2 regions of the Streptomyces sp. JN8 genome follow, and region 1 is predicted to be linked to the other one. Evidence: riboswitches for the same ligand, from Rfam matches in the RefSeq annotation. Region 1 holds a riboswitch; the other holds the start of a gene.
What was found. A riboswitch is a leader RNA that binds a small molecule or an ion and turns the genes downstream of it on or off. The one in region 1 is predicted to bind cyclic di-AMP.
Positions count from the first base shown of each region.

Region 2: linked by a shared signal. The riboswitch ahead of ACY0MR_RS30855 (C40 family peptidase) and the one ahead of ACY0MR_RS17430 (M23 family metallopeptidase) in region 1 are both predicted to bind cyclic di-AMP.

Region 1 covers NZ_CM147852.1:3,985,877-3,993,166, reverse strand. Annotated here, with positions in the region: gene ACY0MR_RS17455 (MerR family transcriptional regulator) at 1-214, shown strand, start outside; gene ACY0MR_RS17450 (hypothetical protein) at 312-689, shown strand; gene ACY0MR_RS17445 (PLP-dependent cysteine synthase family protein) at 825-1,793, shown strand; gene ACY0MR_RS17440 (MFS transporter) at 1,790-3,004, shown strand; gene ACY0MR_RS17435 (PP2C family protein-serine/threonine phosphatase) at 3,134-4,330, shown strand; cyclic di-AMP (ydaO/yuaA leader) riboswitch at 4,563-4,707, shown strand; gene ACY0MR_RS17430 (M23 family metallopeptidase) at 4,719-5,864, shown strand; gene ACY0MR_RS17425 (aldo/keto reductase) at 5,928-6,875, shown strand; gene ACY0MR_RS17420 (PrsW family intramembrane metalloprotease) at 6,951-7,290, opposite strand, start outside.
Region 2 covers NZ_CM147852.1:6,968,368-6,975,657, reverse strand. Annotated here, with positions in the region: gene ACY0MR_RS30865 (ATP-dependent Clp protease proteolytic subunit) at 1-484, shown strand, start outside; gene ACY0MR_RS30860 (hypothetical protein) at 492-797, shown strand; cyclic di-AMP (ydaO/yuaA leader) riboswitch at 1,188-1,318, shown strand; gene ACY0MR_RS30855 (C40 family peptidase) at 1,322-1,798, shown strand; gene ACY0MR_RS30850 (ATP-binding protein) at 1,941-2,378, opposite strand; gene ACY0MR_RS30845 (8-amino-7-oxononanoate synthase) at 2,536-3,717, opposite strand; gene bioB (biotin synthase BioB) at 3,861-5,093, shown strand; gene ACY0MR_RS30835 (adenosylmethionine--8-amino-7-oxononanoate transaminase) at 5,086-6,384, shown strand; gene bioD (dethiobiotin synthase) at 6,473-7,204, shown strand.

The DNA of each region.
Region 1 (7,290 bases):
CCTGGCCGCCGGCAGCGACGAGGTGCAGGAGATCGCCCGGCGCCAGGTCGCGTGGCTGTCCACCACCACGACGCCGACCAGGGAGTACGTGATCGGCCTCGGCCGCATGTACGTCGACGACCCGCGCTTCACCGCGCACTACGACCAGCACGAGGAGGGCACCGCGGTGCTCGTCCGGGACGCGATGGAGATCTACGCGGAGCGGAACCTCTAGGCCCACCCCTCGGGCAGGCCCCGCGGCTGAACGGTGGCCGAAAGGACGCCTGCCTCTTTGTGCGCCCGCACTGCCTCACCGTAGTGTCACGGGCACCATGAGTGACGAGAGGGTCGGCGACGTACGACGGCGGGCGCCCGCCGTCCTCGTCCTGCTCGCGCTCCTCGCCCTCCTCGTCAGCGTCTGCCACGGCTCGCACGGTCACGTGCTGCCGACCTCGGGCTCCGCCACCGTCTCCGCCCCCGCGCTCCCGCACGGTTGCGACCGGTCCGGGGAAGGGTGGTCCTTCGACGCCCACCTTCCCGCGCAGACCGCAGGCGCGCCCCTCGCCGCACCGGACGCCGGCGGAGCCGTGCTCCTGCCGTACGCGGCCGACCTCCGCACCGATCCCCGCGCGCGCTGCGTCCGCGGCCGGGCGGGACCCGGACCCGAGCCGGGCCGGCTGCTGATCGCCCTCGGAGTGGACCGGAACTGAGCCGGGTCTCGCCCCCGCGTGACCAGGCCCCCCTTCCGCGACCCACCCCAAGGACGTCCCCCCGTGAACCACCTGCTGTCCGGCAGCCTGCCGCCCGTCGCCGAGCAGACCGTCGGCAACACCCCCGTCCTCCGCATGGACGACGGCTACTGGGCCAAGCTCGAAGGCTTCAACTTCGGCGGCATCAAGGACCGCGCCGCCCTCCACATGGTCGAGCAGGCCCGCCGCCGCGGCGAGCTGCGGCCCGGCGCCCCGATCGTCGAGTCGACCTCCGGAACCCTCGGTCTCGGCCTCGCCCTCGCCGGGGTCCTGCACGGCCATCCCGTGCACGTCGTCACCGACCCCGGCCTCGAACCGATCGTCGAGCGGATGCTCGCGGCCCACGGCGCCCGCGTCCACGTCGTACGGGAGCCCAGCCCGCGCGGCGGCTGGCAGCAGGCCCGGAGGAACCGGGTCGCCGAGCTGCTCGCCGACCTCGACGGAGCCTGGTGGCCCGACCAGTACGGGAACCCCGACAACCCCGGCGCGTACGCGGGGCTCGCCGCCGAACTGTCCGCGCAGCTCGACCGGATCGACGTCCTGGTCTGCGCGGTCGGCACCGGCGGCCACTCGGCCGGGATCTCCCGGGCCCTGCGCGCCACCGGCAGTCCCGCGCTCGAACTCGTCGGCGTGGACTCCGTCGGCTCCACCGTCTTCGGCCTGCCCGCCGGGGAGCGGCTGATGCGCGGCCTCGGCTCCTCCATCCACCCGGCGAACGTGGACCACGGGGCCTTCGACGAGATCCACTGGGTGGGGCCCGCCGAGGCGGTGCGGGCGGCCCGCCGGCTGGCCGCGCGCCAGTTCGCCACCGGCGGCTGGAGCGTCGGCGCGGTCGCGCTGGTCGCCGGATGGCTGGCCCGCACCCGGCCGCGCGGGACGCGGATCGCGGCGGTCTTCCCCGACGGGCCGCAGCGCTACTTCGACACCGTCTTCAACGACGAGTTCTGCGCGGCGCACGGGCTCCTCGACGGCCCCGTCCGCCAGGACCCGGCCGGGTACGTCTCCGCCGACGCGGTCAGCGGCTGGACCCGCAGGGTCATGGACCGGACGGCGGCGGCGCGATGACCACGACGGCGGCGCCCGCCCGGGGCGGGTTCTGGAAGCAGAGCCGCACCTTCGAGCCGGCCGTGCGGCTCCTCTTCCTGAACCAGCTCACCATCAACCTCGGCTTCTACATGCTCATGCCGTACCTGGCCGCGCACCTCGCGGACGGGCTCGGCATGGCGGCCTGGGCGGTCGGACTCGTCCTCGGCGCCCGGAACCTCTCCCAGCAGGGCATGTTCCTGGTCGGCGGGGCGCTCGCCGACCGGCTCGGCTTCAAGCCGCTCATCGTGGCGGGCTGCGCGCTGCGGACGGTCGGCTTCGGGGCGCTGGCGTTCGCGCAGTCGCTCCCGGCGCTGCTCGCCGCCTCGCTCGCGACCGGGCTCGCGGGGGCGCTGTTCAACCCCGCGGTCCGGGCCTGCCTGGCCGCGGAGGCCGGGGAGGAGCGCCGGGTCGAGGCCTTCGCGCTGTTCAACGTCCACTACCAGGCGGGCATCCTGCTCGGGCCGCTCCTGGGCGTGGCCCTGACCGGGGTGTCGTTCCGGCTGACGTGCGCGGTGGCGGCGGTGCTGTTCGCCGGGCTGACCCTGGTCCAGCTCCGCTTCATGCCCGCGCGGGGCGAGCGGCGGGAGCCGGCCGGGGAAGGGCGCGGCCAGTTCCGGACGGTCCTCTCCCACCGCACGTTCTGGCTCTTCTCGCTCGCGATGACCGGCTCGTACGTGCTGTCCTTCCAGGTCTACCTGGCGCTGCCGCTCGCCGCCGGCGGCACGGGCCCCACGACGGCGCTCTTCGTCGTCTCCGCCCTGGTGGCGCTCGCCGGGCAGCTGCGGATCACCGCCTGGTGCGCGCGGCGGCTGACCCGGGAGCGGTGCCTGGTGCTCGGGCTGGCCCTGATGGGCGGCGCCTTCCTCCTCCCGGCCGTCCTCGGCCGGGGCCTGGTGGCGCTGCTGCTGTGCGCGGCGGTCCTGGCCGTGGCGAACGCGGTGCTCTACCCGTACGAGATGGACACCGTCGTCGCCCTGTCCCGGGGGCGCTGGGTGGCCACCCACTACGGGCTCTACAACACGGTGTGCGGGGTCGGGATCACCCTCGGGAACCTGGGGACGGGCGTGTTGCTCGACGTGACCGGGTGGTCGGCCGTGCCGTGGCTGGTGCTCTGCGCGGTGGGGCTGGGGTGCGCGGCCGCGCTGGCCCTCCTGGCGAGGGGCGGACGGCTGGCCGGACCGGCGGACTGAACCGGGCGCCGCGCCCTCGGGCCGTACGCCAGTCGGCCCCGCGGGAGTCGCCGCCCCCGCCGGGGGCGGCGACCCTGGGAGGGCGCGGTACGGGCCGCGGCCGGGGACGGACCGGGCAGGAGAGCACAGGTGGGGCGACCCCCAGGAGTGACCGGCGGGCGGCGGGACGACGCGGGCCGCGGGCCGTACGGGGGTGCCCGGCGGTTCCTCCGGGCGCTGCCGCCGCTGATGATCGTCGGCGGTGTCTTCTTCGACGTCCTGACGCCCGCCCGGTACAGCGCGGCGCCGATGTTCTCCGCCGCCCCGCTGATCGCGGCCCCGTTCTTCTCCACCCTGACGACGCTGCTCACCGGGATCGCCGCCGTGCTGGCCTCGGTCGGGCTGCACGTCTACAACGGGACCGCGGGCGAGATCTCGTCGTTCACCGAGTTCCTGACCGTGTTCACGGTCTCCGCGCTGGCCCTGCTGATCAACCGGGTGGTCCGCCGCAGCGGCGAGCGGCTCGCCTCGGCGCGGGTCATCGCGGAGGCCGCGCAGAAGGCGGTGCTGCCGACGCCGGCCGAGCGGATCGGCGGGCTGCAGTGCGCGGCGCGGTACGAGGCGGCGCAGGCGGACGCGTTCATCGGCGGCGACCTGTTCGCCGTCCAGGACACGCCCTACGGGGTGCGGCTCGTGACCGGCGACGTCCGCGGCAAGGGCATGGACGCGGTCGAGGCCGTCGCCGTCGTCATCGGGGCGTTCCGGGAGGCGGCCGAGCAGGAGCGGACGCTGGAGGGCGTGGCGCGGCGGCTCGAACGCGCCCTCGCCCGGGAGGGCACCCGCCGGCACGGTCTCGACGCCTTCGAGGGGTTCACCACGGCCGTCCTCGCCGAGATCCCGCGCGGGGACGGCGGCGGTACCTTCGACGGTTTCGTACGGGTCGTCAACCGCGGGCACCCGCCTCCGCTGATGCTGCACGCCGACGGGCACCTCGACATGCTGGAGCCGGGCGAGGCGGCGCTGCCGCTCGGCATGGGCGATCTGGCGTCGTGGCCGGACCGGGCCGAGGCGCGGCCGTACCCGCCGGGCGCGACGCTGCTCTTCTACACCGACGGCCTCTCGGAGGCGCGGAACGCCGAGGGGGTCTTCTACGACCCGGCCGAGCGGCTGGCGGGGCGGATCTTCCCGGGGCCCGAGGAGCTGCTGGACGCGCTCGTGGACGACGTGCGGCTGCACACCGGGGGCGGGTCGACGGACGACATGGCGCTGCTCGCCGTGAGCCGTCCGGCGACGGGTCAGCCGGAGCGGCGCCGGACGATGCCGGTGGTGCCGCCGGGCGGGCGCTGACCGCCCGGTGGGGACCTGTCACCGGCCGTAGTCGAGGGGTGTCGCTGCGATAACAATTGACACAACGTCAGATCGCGGAGGTTTGGGCCTTCCTCGCTGAACGGGGGTCAACTCGGACGATTCCCTCCCAATTCAATGAATGATCAAGAGGAACGGCTTGGAATCGGGAGCCCGTGTCTATTAACGTTCGATAACGCAGCGCGGTCGTCCCAGCCGTCGCAAGAGACGGCACCGTGCGCACGCGCCGAATCCTGAAAAGGAACCGGGGAACCACCACTTGGGGTGAATCGGGCCTTCGCACCTGTGCGACGTGCCCGTAGGAGACCTTCCTGCTCCGAACCCGTCAGCTAACCCGGTAGGCGAGAAGGAAGGAAAGGAGCGCGCCTTCGTGGCGTCCAACACTCCCGCACCCGAAGCCCCCTTCGACGCCTTCGGTGGTGGTGCGGGTCCCGCCGCCCCGGACACCGAGTGGAACCCCACCGAGGGATCCCTCCGCTCCGGCGGTCGCCACCGGGTCGTCAAGCAGCGCTCCAACTTCGCGCGTTCCTCCACCGTCCTCGGCGTCGGCGTGATCGCGGCCGTCGGTGCCGGCGGCCTCGCCACCGCGCAGGAGAAGCCCCCGGTCGCCATATCGCTCCCGGACCTCCCCGACCTCCACCTGCCGGACGCCCACGACCTCCCCGGCGTCGGCGACCTCCTCCCCGAGCAGGCCACCGAGACGGTCAGCGCGGACCGCGCCAACCCGAACCCGCTCACCGTCGCCTCGTACGCCACCGCCGAGGACCAGGGCACGCAGGCTCCGCGGATGCAGCAGGCCGGCCTGGTCACCCAGGGCGGCTCGGCCGCCCAGGCCGCGCCCGGCGCCGGCGACGCGGGCGAGGCCCTGCGCGCCCGCATCCTCCAGCAGGCCGAACAGCAGCAGGCCTCCGCCGACGCCGCCGACAAGGCCGCCGCGGAGAAGGCGGCGGCGGAGAAGGCCGCCGCCGAGGCGAAGGCCAAGGCCGACGCCGCGGAGAAGGCGGAAGCCGAGGCCAAGGCGAAGGCCGAGGCGGAGGCCAAGGCCAAGGCGGAAGCGGAGGCCAGGGCGAAGGCAGAGGCCGCGGCCGAGGCCGAGCGCCTCGCCAAGCTGGCCGCGAGCTACTCGCTGCCGCTCTCCTCCTACAGCCTCAGCGCCACCTACATGCAGTCCGGTTCGATGTGGTCCTCCGGCTACCACACCGGCCTCGACTTCGCCGCCCCCACCGGCACCCCCCTCAAGGCGGTCCACGGCGGCACGATCAAGTCGGCCGGCTGGTCCGGCTCGTACGGCTACCGGGTCGTCCTGGAGCTCTCCGACGGCACCGAGATCTGGTACGCCCACATGTCCTCGATGACGGTCTCCGCCGGTCAGACGGTGGGCACCGGCGAGACGATCGGCCGCGTCGGCGCCACCGGCAACGTCACCGGCGCCCACCTCCACATGGAGGTCCACACGCCCGGCGGCTCTGGCCTCGACCCGGCGGAGTGGCTGCGCTCCAAGGGCCTCAGCCTCTGACCCGGCGGCCCGCCCCCGCGGGATGACGGAATAGGCCCGGCGGCGCGGACGGTTGTCCCCACCATGACGACCCTCCGCCCGCTGGGCAGCTCCGACCTGCACGTCTTCCCGCTCGCCCTGGGCGGCAACGTCTTCGGCTGGACCGCCGACGAGGACCAGTCCTTCGCGGTCCTCGACGCCTACACCGCCGCCGGCGGCAACTTCGTCGACTCCGCCGACGTCTACTCGGCCTGGGCCGAGGGCAACCGCGGAGGCGAGTCCGAGACCGTCATCGGCCGCTGGCTCGCCGACCGAGGCAACCGCGCCGACGTCGTCGTCGCCACCAAGGTCGGCGCCCACCCCCACTTCAAGGGACTCTCCGCGCCCACCGTCAAGGCGGCCGCGGAGGCGTCGCTGCGGCGCCTCGGCACCGACTACATCGACCTGTACTACACGCACTTCGACGACGAGTCCGTCCCCGTCGAGGAGATCGTCACCGCCCTCGACCAGCTGGTGAAGGCCGGCACCGTGCGGGCCGTCGCCGCCTCCAACATCTCCCCGGAGCGGCTGCGCGCCTCCCTGGACTTCGCCGAGTCCGAGGGCCTCACCCGCTACGTGGCCCTCCAGCCGCACTACAACCTGGTCTCCCGCGACACCTACGAGGGCCCGCTCCTGGAGACCGTCGAGCGGGCCGGGCTCTCCGCCGTCCCGTACTACGGCCTCGCCGCCGGCTTCCTCACCGGCAAGTACCGCCCCGGCACCACCGTCGACAGCGCCCGGGCGGCCGGCGCCGGCGGGCACCTCGACACCGAGCGGGGCCGGGCCGTGCTCTCCGCGCTCGACACGGTCGCCGAGGCGCACGGCGCCGAACTCGCCACCGTCGCCCTCGCCTGGCTCGCCTCCCGCCCGACCGTCGCGTCGCCGATCGCCTCGGCCCGCACCGTCGAGCAGGTCCCGGCGCTGGTCGCGGCGGCGGAGCTCACCCTCACGACCGAGGAACTGGCCCTCCTGACCGAGGCCTCGGGCGTCTGACCGCACCGGGAGCGGGCGCACCACCGCCGAACCGGCCCGGCCCGCTCCCGTCCCGCCGCCGCCCGGGGGAGCCGGTCAGCTGCGGTACGGGTTGAAGCCGTCGTAGTCCAGGTACTGCGGCGGCGCCCACACCTGGCCCGTCGCCCGGGCCGCGTACGTGAGGGCGGGGGAGGCCACCGCCCGGCGCTGCCACAGGTGGTGCAGCAGCTCCTGCTCCCGGGCCGGGAAGTCGGGCCCGGCCGTGCCGCGCCGGGCCCGGTCCCGCAGGAACGCCAGGGTCGTCGCGAAGGACTCGTACTCGCCGACGGCGCGCGCGGCCGGCTGCCCGTACGTCCGGGCGGCGAAGGAGCGGGCCAGCTGGCGGGCGCGCATCGAGGACAGCGCGAGCGGCTCGGCGGGGGACAGCCAGCCCGCC
Region 2 (7,290 bases), 3.0 Mb from region 1:
CATCGCCCAACTCCTCTACCTGGACCACGCGGGACCGGACCAGGACGTCTCGCTCTACATCAACTCCCCCGGCGGCTCGGTCAGCTCCATGACCGCGATCTACGACACGCTGCGCTCGCTCCACTGCGACGTCGAGACCACCTGCCTGTGCCAGGCCGTCTCCACCGCCGCCGTGCTGCTCGCCGCCGGAACCCCGGGCAAGCGCATGATGCTGCCGGGCGCCCGGGTGACGCTCCGCCAGCCCGCGATGGACGAGCCGCTCCAGGGCCAGCCGAGCGACCTCGACATCCACGCCCGCGAACTGCTCCGCCTCCGCACGCTGATGACGGGGATGCTGGTCGAGCACACGGGCCGGGAGCGGGACCGCGTCGAGGCCGACCTCGACCGGCTCACGGTGCTGGACGCCCCGGCGGCGCTCGCGTACGGCCTGGTGGACCACGTGATCACGAGTCGGCGCGCGGTCGCCGGCGGCGCGGCGCGGTGACCCGGCCGTGGTCCCCGAGTTGCCGCCGCTGCCCGCGCTGACCCGCGCCGAGGGGGAACTCGTCGACGCCTACCTCGAGGTCGTCGACCTGCTCGGGAAGATCAATCCGTCCCGGGGCACGCACACCTACGGCGCCCTGCGCGCGGCTCAGGCCCTGGTGGGGCGGGCGGAGGCGCTGTTGCGGGCCGTGACGCTGATGCACCTGCGGGGCGAGAGCGAGGTGCACGCGGACACATTGGCGCGCGCCCTGCGGGTGTTGGACGGCGAGCGCAGGACCGGTCGCGTCACCGTCCGGCAGACCCCCGCGAGTTGACAGGACCGCGTGTCGTGTCCAGGTCCGGACGGCCGACGCGCACCGCAGATTCGCTCCCTCGTTCGGCGTAGTCGACGAGTCGACATATGTGCCGGGTGACTTGCACAGCAGGTGTACGCATTTGGCGGAATGGGACGTTCCACCGCTGGTGCGAGGCTCGTCGGCCCCGCCTCCGAAGATCACAAAGGCTCTCTGTCCACCCGAATGGATCAGTCGTGAGGAGCCTCACATATCGCCGTTTCAGCTCGGATTTCGGCCCTGTTGTGGGTCAAGATCCCTGTCGACGACAAGCCCCCGCCACCGCGGCGGGGCGGTCCGGGCGGACGCCGAGTCCTGCCGCTGTCCCGGACGTCTGGTCGACAGAAGTGGATCGGCAGGAGTGGAGGACCCGATTTTTACGGGGCGTACGCGCTGTTCCGGCAGCGGGATCGTCCCTTGGGGTGAAGCCGCGTCAGCGGCCGGGCATCTTCGCCAGCCCGAACCCGACAGGTCATCCTTCGCAGGCGGCTGACGAAGGGTTGCGCATGACTGCGCAGATGCACGTCCCGTCCCTGCTGTCCCGGGCCGGAGCCGTCTCGGCTCTCACCCTCGCCGCCGTCGGCGGCACGCTGTTCGCACCCGGTGCGGCGGTCGAGGCCCAGGCAGCCACCACGCACGCGAACAAGGCACTGAGCGTCGCCGCGTCCAAGAAGGGAGCTCCGTACCGGTACGGAAGCAGCGGGCCCTCCCGGTTCGACTGCTCCGGTCTGACGCTCTACGCGTACAAGAAGGCGGGCAAGTCGCTGCCCCGCACCGCGCAGCAGCAGTACAACAAGACCCGGCACATCTCCGCCTCCACCAGGCAGAAGGGGGACCTGGTCTTCTTCCACTCCGGCGGAAGGGTGTACCACGTCGGCATCTACGCCGGCAGCGGCAAAATCTGGCACTCGCCCAAGACGGGTTCCTGGGTGAAGCTCGACAAGATCTGGTCGTCGAAGGTCTACTACGGCCGCGTCCGCTGATCAGGCGGCGGTAGCGGTTCGTCTGTGGGGGGGGTGCGGTGGCGCCGCCGTACCCCTGACCGACGGAACTCGACCCCGGGAACCCCGGCCGTCCGGGCCGGGTCCTCCTCACGGCCGGCGGGCGGGACCGCGCTCCGGCGGACTAACAGCTGGCCAGCGGGACCGCGGTCCAGGGAAGAGTGATCCAGACCGTCTTGCCCCCGTCGTCCGTCGGCGTGACCGACAGACGGCCGCCGGCCTCCGCGGCCAGGACGCGGATGATGACCATGCCCCGGCCGTTGTCCTGCTGGACCGCCGCCGGGAGACGGCGCGGACGGCGCGGATGGCTGTCCGTGACACCGATGTACAACTGCTCCTCGCGCTCCAGGCGGACGTCGACCGTGAAGGTCGGCGACTGGCCCAGGGTGTGCAGCACGGCGTTGGTCGCCAGCTCGGAGACGATCAGCCGGATGGCGTCCGCGATGTCCGCGGCATCGTCCAGGCCCCAGTCCGCGAGGACCCCGGCGACGTACCGCCGGGCCGTGGGGACCGAGGCGGGATCGCTCGGCAGTGTGACGGATGCTTCCTGGTGATCTGCCATGGCGACGCTGTCCCTTTCCCACCGGGGCCAACGCCCCGGATTGCGCTTCGCGTCAGAGTGCCACCGATCGCGCCGCGCCGTGCGGCGTTCCACCAAGATATGTCCCCATCTGTCGCCCGAAGCGGTGAACTCTGCTGCCCGGGAACGCTCTTGGCCGCTACCCGGCGGAGGGCGCGGTGCGCAGGACCGTCGCCACCGCCGCGTCGATCTGCGCGTCCGTCAGATCGGCCCGCGCCGTGAGCCTCAGCCGCGAGATGCCGTCGGGCACCGACGGGGGCCGGAAGCAGCCGACCGAGAGGCCCTGCTCCCGGCAGTCCGCGGCCCAGCCGAGCGCGGCCTCCGGGGAGGGCGCGCGCACCGACACCACGGCCGCGTCGGGCCGGGCCGCCGTGAGGCCGGCCTCGGTGAGCAGCCGGTGCAGGGTGGCCGCCACGGTGCGGGCCCGCTCGGCGAGACCGGGCTCGGCCCGGATCAGCCCCAGGCTCGCGAGCGCGCCGGCGACGGCGGCCGGGGCGAGGCCCGTGTCGAAGATGAAGGTGCGGGCCGCGTTCACCAGGTGCTCGATCACCCGGGCCGGGCCGAGGACGGCGCCGCCCTGGCTGCCGAGGGACTTGGAAAGGGTCAGGGTCGCGACGACGTCCTCGTCGCCCGCGAGGCCGGCCTCGTGGAGTGCGCCCCGGCCGCCTTCGCCGAGGACGCCGAAGCCGTGGGCGTCGTCCACCAGGAGCCCGGCGCCGTGTGCGCGGCAGGCCTCGGCGAGTTCCGCGAGCGGGGCCTTGTCGCCGTCGACGGAGAAGACGGAGTCGCTGACGACCAGGGCCCGCCGGCCGGGGTGCGCGCCGAGCGTCTTGCGTACGGCCTCGGGGTCGGCGTGCGGCACGACGGACGTCTCGGCGCGGGCCAGCCGGCACCCGTCGACGATCGAGGCGTGGTTGGCCGCGTCGGAGACGAGCAGGGAGTCCCGGCCGCCGAGCGCGGTGAGCGCGGCGAGGTTGGCGGTGTAGCCCGAGGAGAAGACGAGGGCCGCCTCGAATCCGCAGAACGCGGCGAGTTCCCGTTCGAGCCGGGTGTGCAGCCGGGTGGTGCCGGTGACCAGCCGGGAGCCGGTGGCCCCTGCCCCCCACCGGCGGGCCGCCTCGGCCGCCGCCCCGGTCACCTCCGGACGGCGGGTGAGGCCCAGGTAGTCGTTGCCCGCCAGGTCGAGCAGGTCCGAGTCGGCGGCCCGCGGCCGCAGGGTGCGGACGAGACCCGCGTCGGCCCGGCGGCGCGCCTCGGCGTCGGTCCAGTCGAACGCGGTGCGGCGGGCACCCGCGGTCCGTGCGTCCTCGGCCTGTGGCATGCGGCGATCCTTTTGTAGGCAGCGCACAGACCCTAACCGCAGGGTGCCGAGGTCGGGATGTGGTCATCCACACACCTCTCTCGGGGGCGTTTGTTCAGTTCCTCCTTGGCCCGGGGGTGGGCGGTAGGCGAGGATCAGCGCTTATGGACCTGCTGAACACGCTGGTGGACAAGGGGCTGCGGCGCGAGCTGCCGAGCCGTGCAGAAGCACTCGCCGTCCTGGCGACCTCCGACGACGAACTGCTCGATGTGGTGGCGGCGGCCGGGAAGGTGCGCCGCCAGTGGTTCGGGCGACGGGTGAAGCTCAACTACCTGGTGAACCTGAAGTCGGGCCTGTGCCCCGAGGACTGCTCGTACTGCTCGCAGCGGCTCGGCTCGAAGGCCGAGATCCTCAAGTACACCTGGCTGAAGCCGGACGAGGCCTCGCGGGCCGCCGCCGCGGGTGTCGCGGGCGGGGCCAAGCGGGTCTGCCTGGTCGCGAGCGGCCGGGGTCCGACGGACCGGGACGTCGAGCGGGTCGGCAGGACCATCGAGGCCATCAAGGAGGAGAACGAGGGCATCGAGGTGTGCGCCTGCCTCGGTCTCCTCTCGGACGGGCAGGCCGAGCGGCTCAAGGACGCCGGCGCCGACGCGTACAACCACAACCTGAACACGTCCGAGGCGACGTACGAGGGGATCACCAAGACCCACACGTACGCCGACCGGGTGGACACCGTGCAGAAGGCGCACGCCGCCGGTCTGTCCGCCTGCTCGGGCCTGATCGCGGGCATGGGCGAGACGGACGAGGACCTCGTCGACGTCGTCTACGCGCTGCGTGAGCTCGACTCCGACTCGGTGCCGGTCAACTTCCTCATCCCCTTCGAGGGGACGCCGCTCGCCAAGGAGTGGAACCTGACCCCGCAGCGGTGTCTGCGGATCCTGGCGATGGTGCGGTTCGTCTGCCCCGACGTCGAGGTCCGGATCGCCGGCGGGCGCGAGGTGCACCTGCGGTCGATGCAGCCCCTCGCGCTGAACATCGCGAACTCGATCTTCCTCGGCGACTACCTGACGAGCGAGGGCCAGGCCGGCCAGGCCGACCTGGACATGATCGCGGACGCGGGCTTCGAGGTGGAGGGCGCGGGCACGACGACGCTGCCGAAGCACCGCGCGGACGCGCTCGCCGCGGCGGGCGCGACGGAGGGCTGCGGGACGGCGTCCTCGGGCGGCTGCGGCTCCGGGGCCCCGGCCGGCTGCGGCCCGCACGGCGAGGAGGGCGGGGGCTGCGGCCCCTGCGGCGGCCACGCGGCTCCGGCGGCGGCCTCGGCGGGCGACGCCCGCACCGACCTGGTGGCCGTGCGCCGCCGGGGCGCCGGCACGGACCTCGCGCCGAATGCCTGACGGCGCGCCCCTCGGCACCGGCGAACTCCTCGCCCTGGACCGGGCGCACGTCTGGCATCCGTACGGCCCCATGCCGGGCCGCGCGGAGCCGCTGGTCGTCGCGTCCGCGTCCGGCGTGCGCCTCCGGCTCGCCGAGCCCGCCGAGGGCCGGGACGAGCTGGTCGACGGCATGTCCTCGTGGTGGTCGGCGGTCCACGGCTACAACCACCCCGTGCTCAACGAGGCGGTGCGCGGGCAGCTGGAGAAGATGAGCCACGTCATGTTCGGCGGGCTCACGCACGAGCCGGCCGTCCGGCTCGCCGCACGGCTCGTGGAGATCACCCCGGAGCCGCTGCGGCACGTCTTCCTCAGCGACTCGGGCTCGGTCTCCGTCGAGGTCGCGGCCAAGATGTGCCTGCAGTACTGGCGTTCGCTGGGCCGTCCCGGGAAGCAGCGGCTCCTCACCTGGCGCGGCGGCTACCACGGGGACACCTGGCAGCCGATGTCCGTGTGCGACCCGCAGGGCGGGATGCACGAGCTGTGGGCGGGGGTGCTCCAGCGGCAGGTCTTCGTGGACGCGCCGCCGGCCGTCTACGAGGAGTCGTACGCGGAGCTGCTGCGGACCCGGATCGCCGAGCACGCGCACGAGCTGGCCGCGGTGGTCGTGGAGCCGGTCGTGCAGGGCGCGGGCGGGATGCGCTTCCACGACCCGGCGTACCTCCGGGTGCTGCGCGAGGCGTGCGACGCGCATGACGTCCTGCTCGTCTTCGACGAGATCGCGACCGGTTTCGGCCGGACGGGCACGCTCTTCGCCGCCGACCAGGCCGGGGTCTCCCCCGATGTGATGTGCGTGGGCAAGGCGCTGACCGGCGGCTACCTCTCGATGGCGGCGACGCTCTGCACGAGCCGGGTGGCCGACGGGATCTCGCGCGGCGAGGTTCCCGTCCTGGCGCACGGGCCGACGTTCATGGGGAACCCGCTGGCGTCGGCCGTCGCCCTCGCCTCGATCGACCTGCTGCTCTCCCAGGACTGGCAGGTCGAGGTCAAGCGGATCGAGACCGGCCTGCGGGCCGGGCTCGCCCCGGCGGCCGGCCTTCCGGGCGTCCGTGAGGTGCGGGTGCTCGGCGCGATCGGCGTCGTCCAGCTCGACCACGACGTCGACATGGCCGCGGCCACGGCGGCTGCGGTGCGGGCGGGCGTGTGGCTGCGGCCGTTCCGCGACCTGATCTACACGATGCCGCCGTACGTGACGGGCGACGAGGACCTGGCCCGGATCTGCGCCGCCGTGTGCGCGGCGGCGAGCGCGGGCTGACCACCGGCACCGCGGGAACGGACAGGCCGCGGGAACGGACAGGTCGCGGGGACGGGCAGACGGACCGGCGGCCGGATCGAGGAGAACAGTGGGAATCATCGTCGTCAGCGGTACCGGGACCGAGATCGGCAAGACCGTCGTCACGGCCGCCGTCGCCGCGCTCGCCACGGCCGCCGGCCGCACGGTCGCCGTCCTCAAGCCCGCGCAGACCGGCGTCGGGCCGGACGAGCGCGGGGACGCGGACGAGGTCGTCCGGCTCTCGGGCGCGGCGGGCTCCGCCGAACTGGGGCGCTTCCCGGAGCCGCTGGCCCCGGGGACGGCCGCCAGGCGGGCGGGGCTCGCCCCGGTCGGGCCCGGGGAGGTCGCCGAGGCCGCCCGGAAGCTGGCCGGGGAGTACGACCTGGTGCTCGTGGAGGGGGCCGGCGGGCTGCTCGTCCGCTTCGACGAGGACGGCGGCACCCTCGCCGACGCCGCCGCGCTGCTCGGCGCGCCGGTGCTCACGGTGGTCCCGGCCGGTCTCGGGACGCTCAACTCCGCGACCCTGACCGCGGAGGCGCTGCGGGCGCGCGGGATCGCCCAGCTGGGCGTGGTGATCGGCAGCTGGCCGGACGCGCCGGACCTGGCGATGCGCTGCAACCTGGCGGATCTGCCGAGGGAGGCGGGCGCTCCGCTGCTCGGGGCCGTGCCCGAGGGGTCGGGCTCGCTCGACCCCGCGGACTTCCGGGCGGCCGCGGCCGACTGGCTGGGGCCGGAACTCGGCGGCAGGTGGGACGGGGAGGCCTTCCGGGAGCGGTTCACGCAGCCGTACCCCGGAGTCTGAGGGTCCGGCCCGCGACCCGGAGCTCGCCAGCGCACCGCGCGGGGAGTGCACCCGCGGGGAGCGCGGCGGCGAACGCTGCTGGTGAC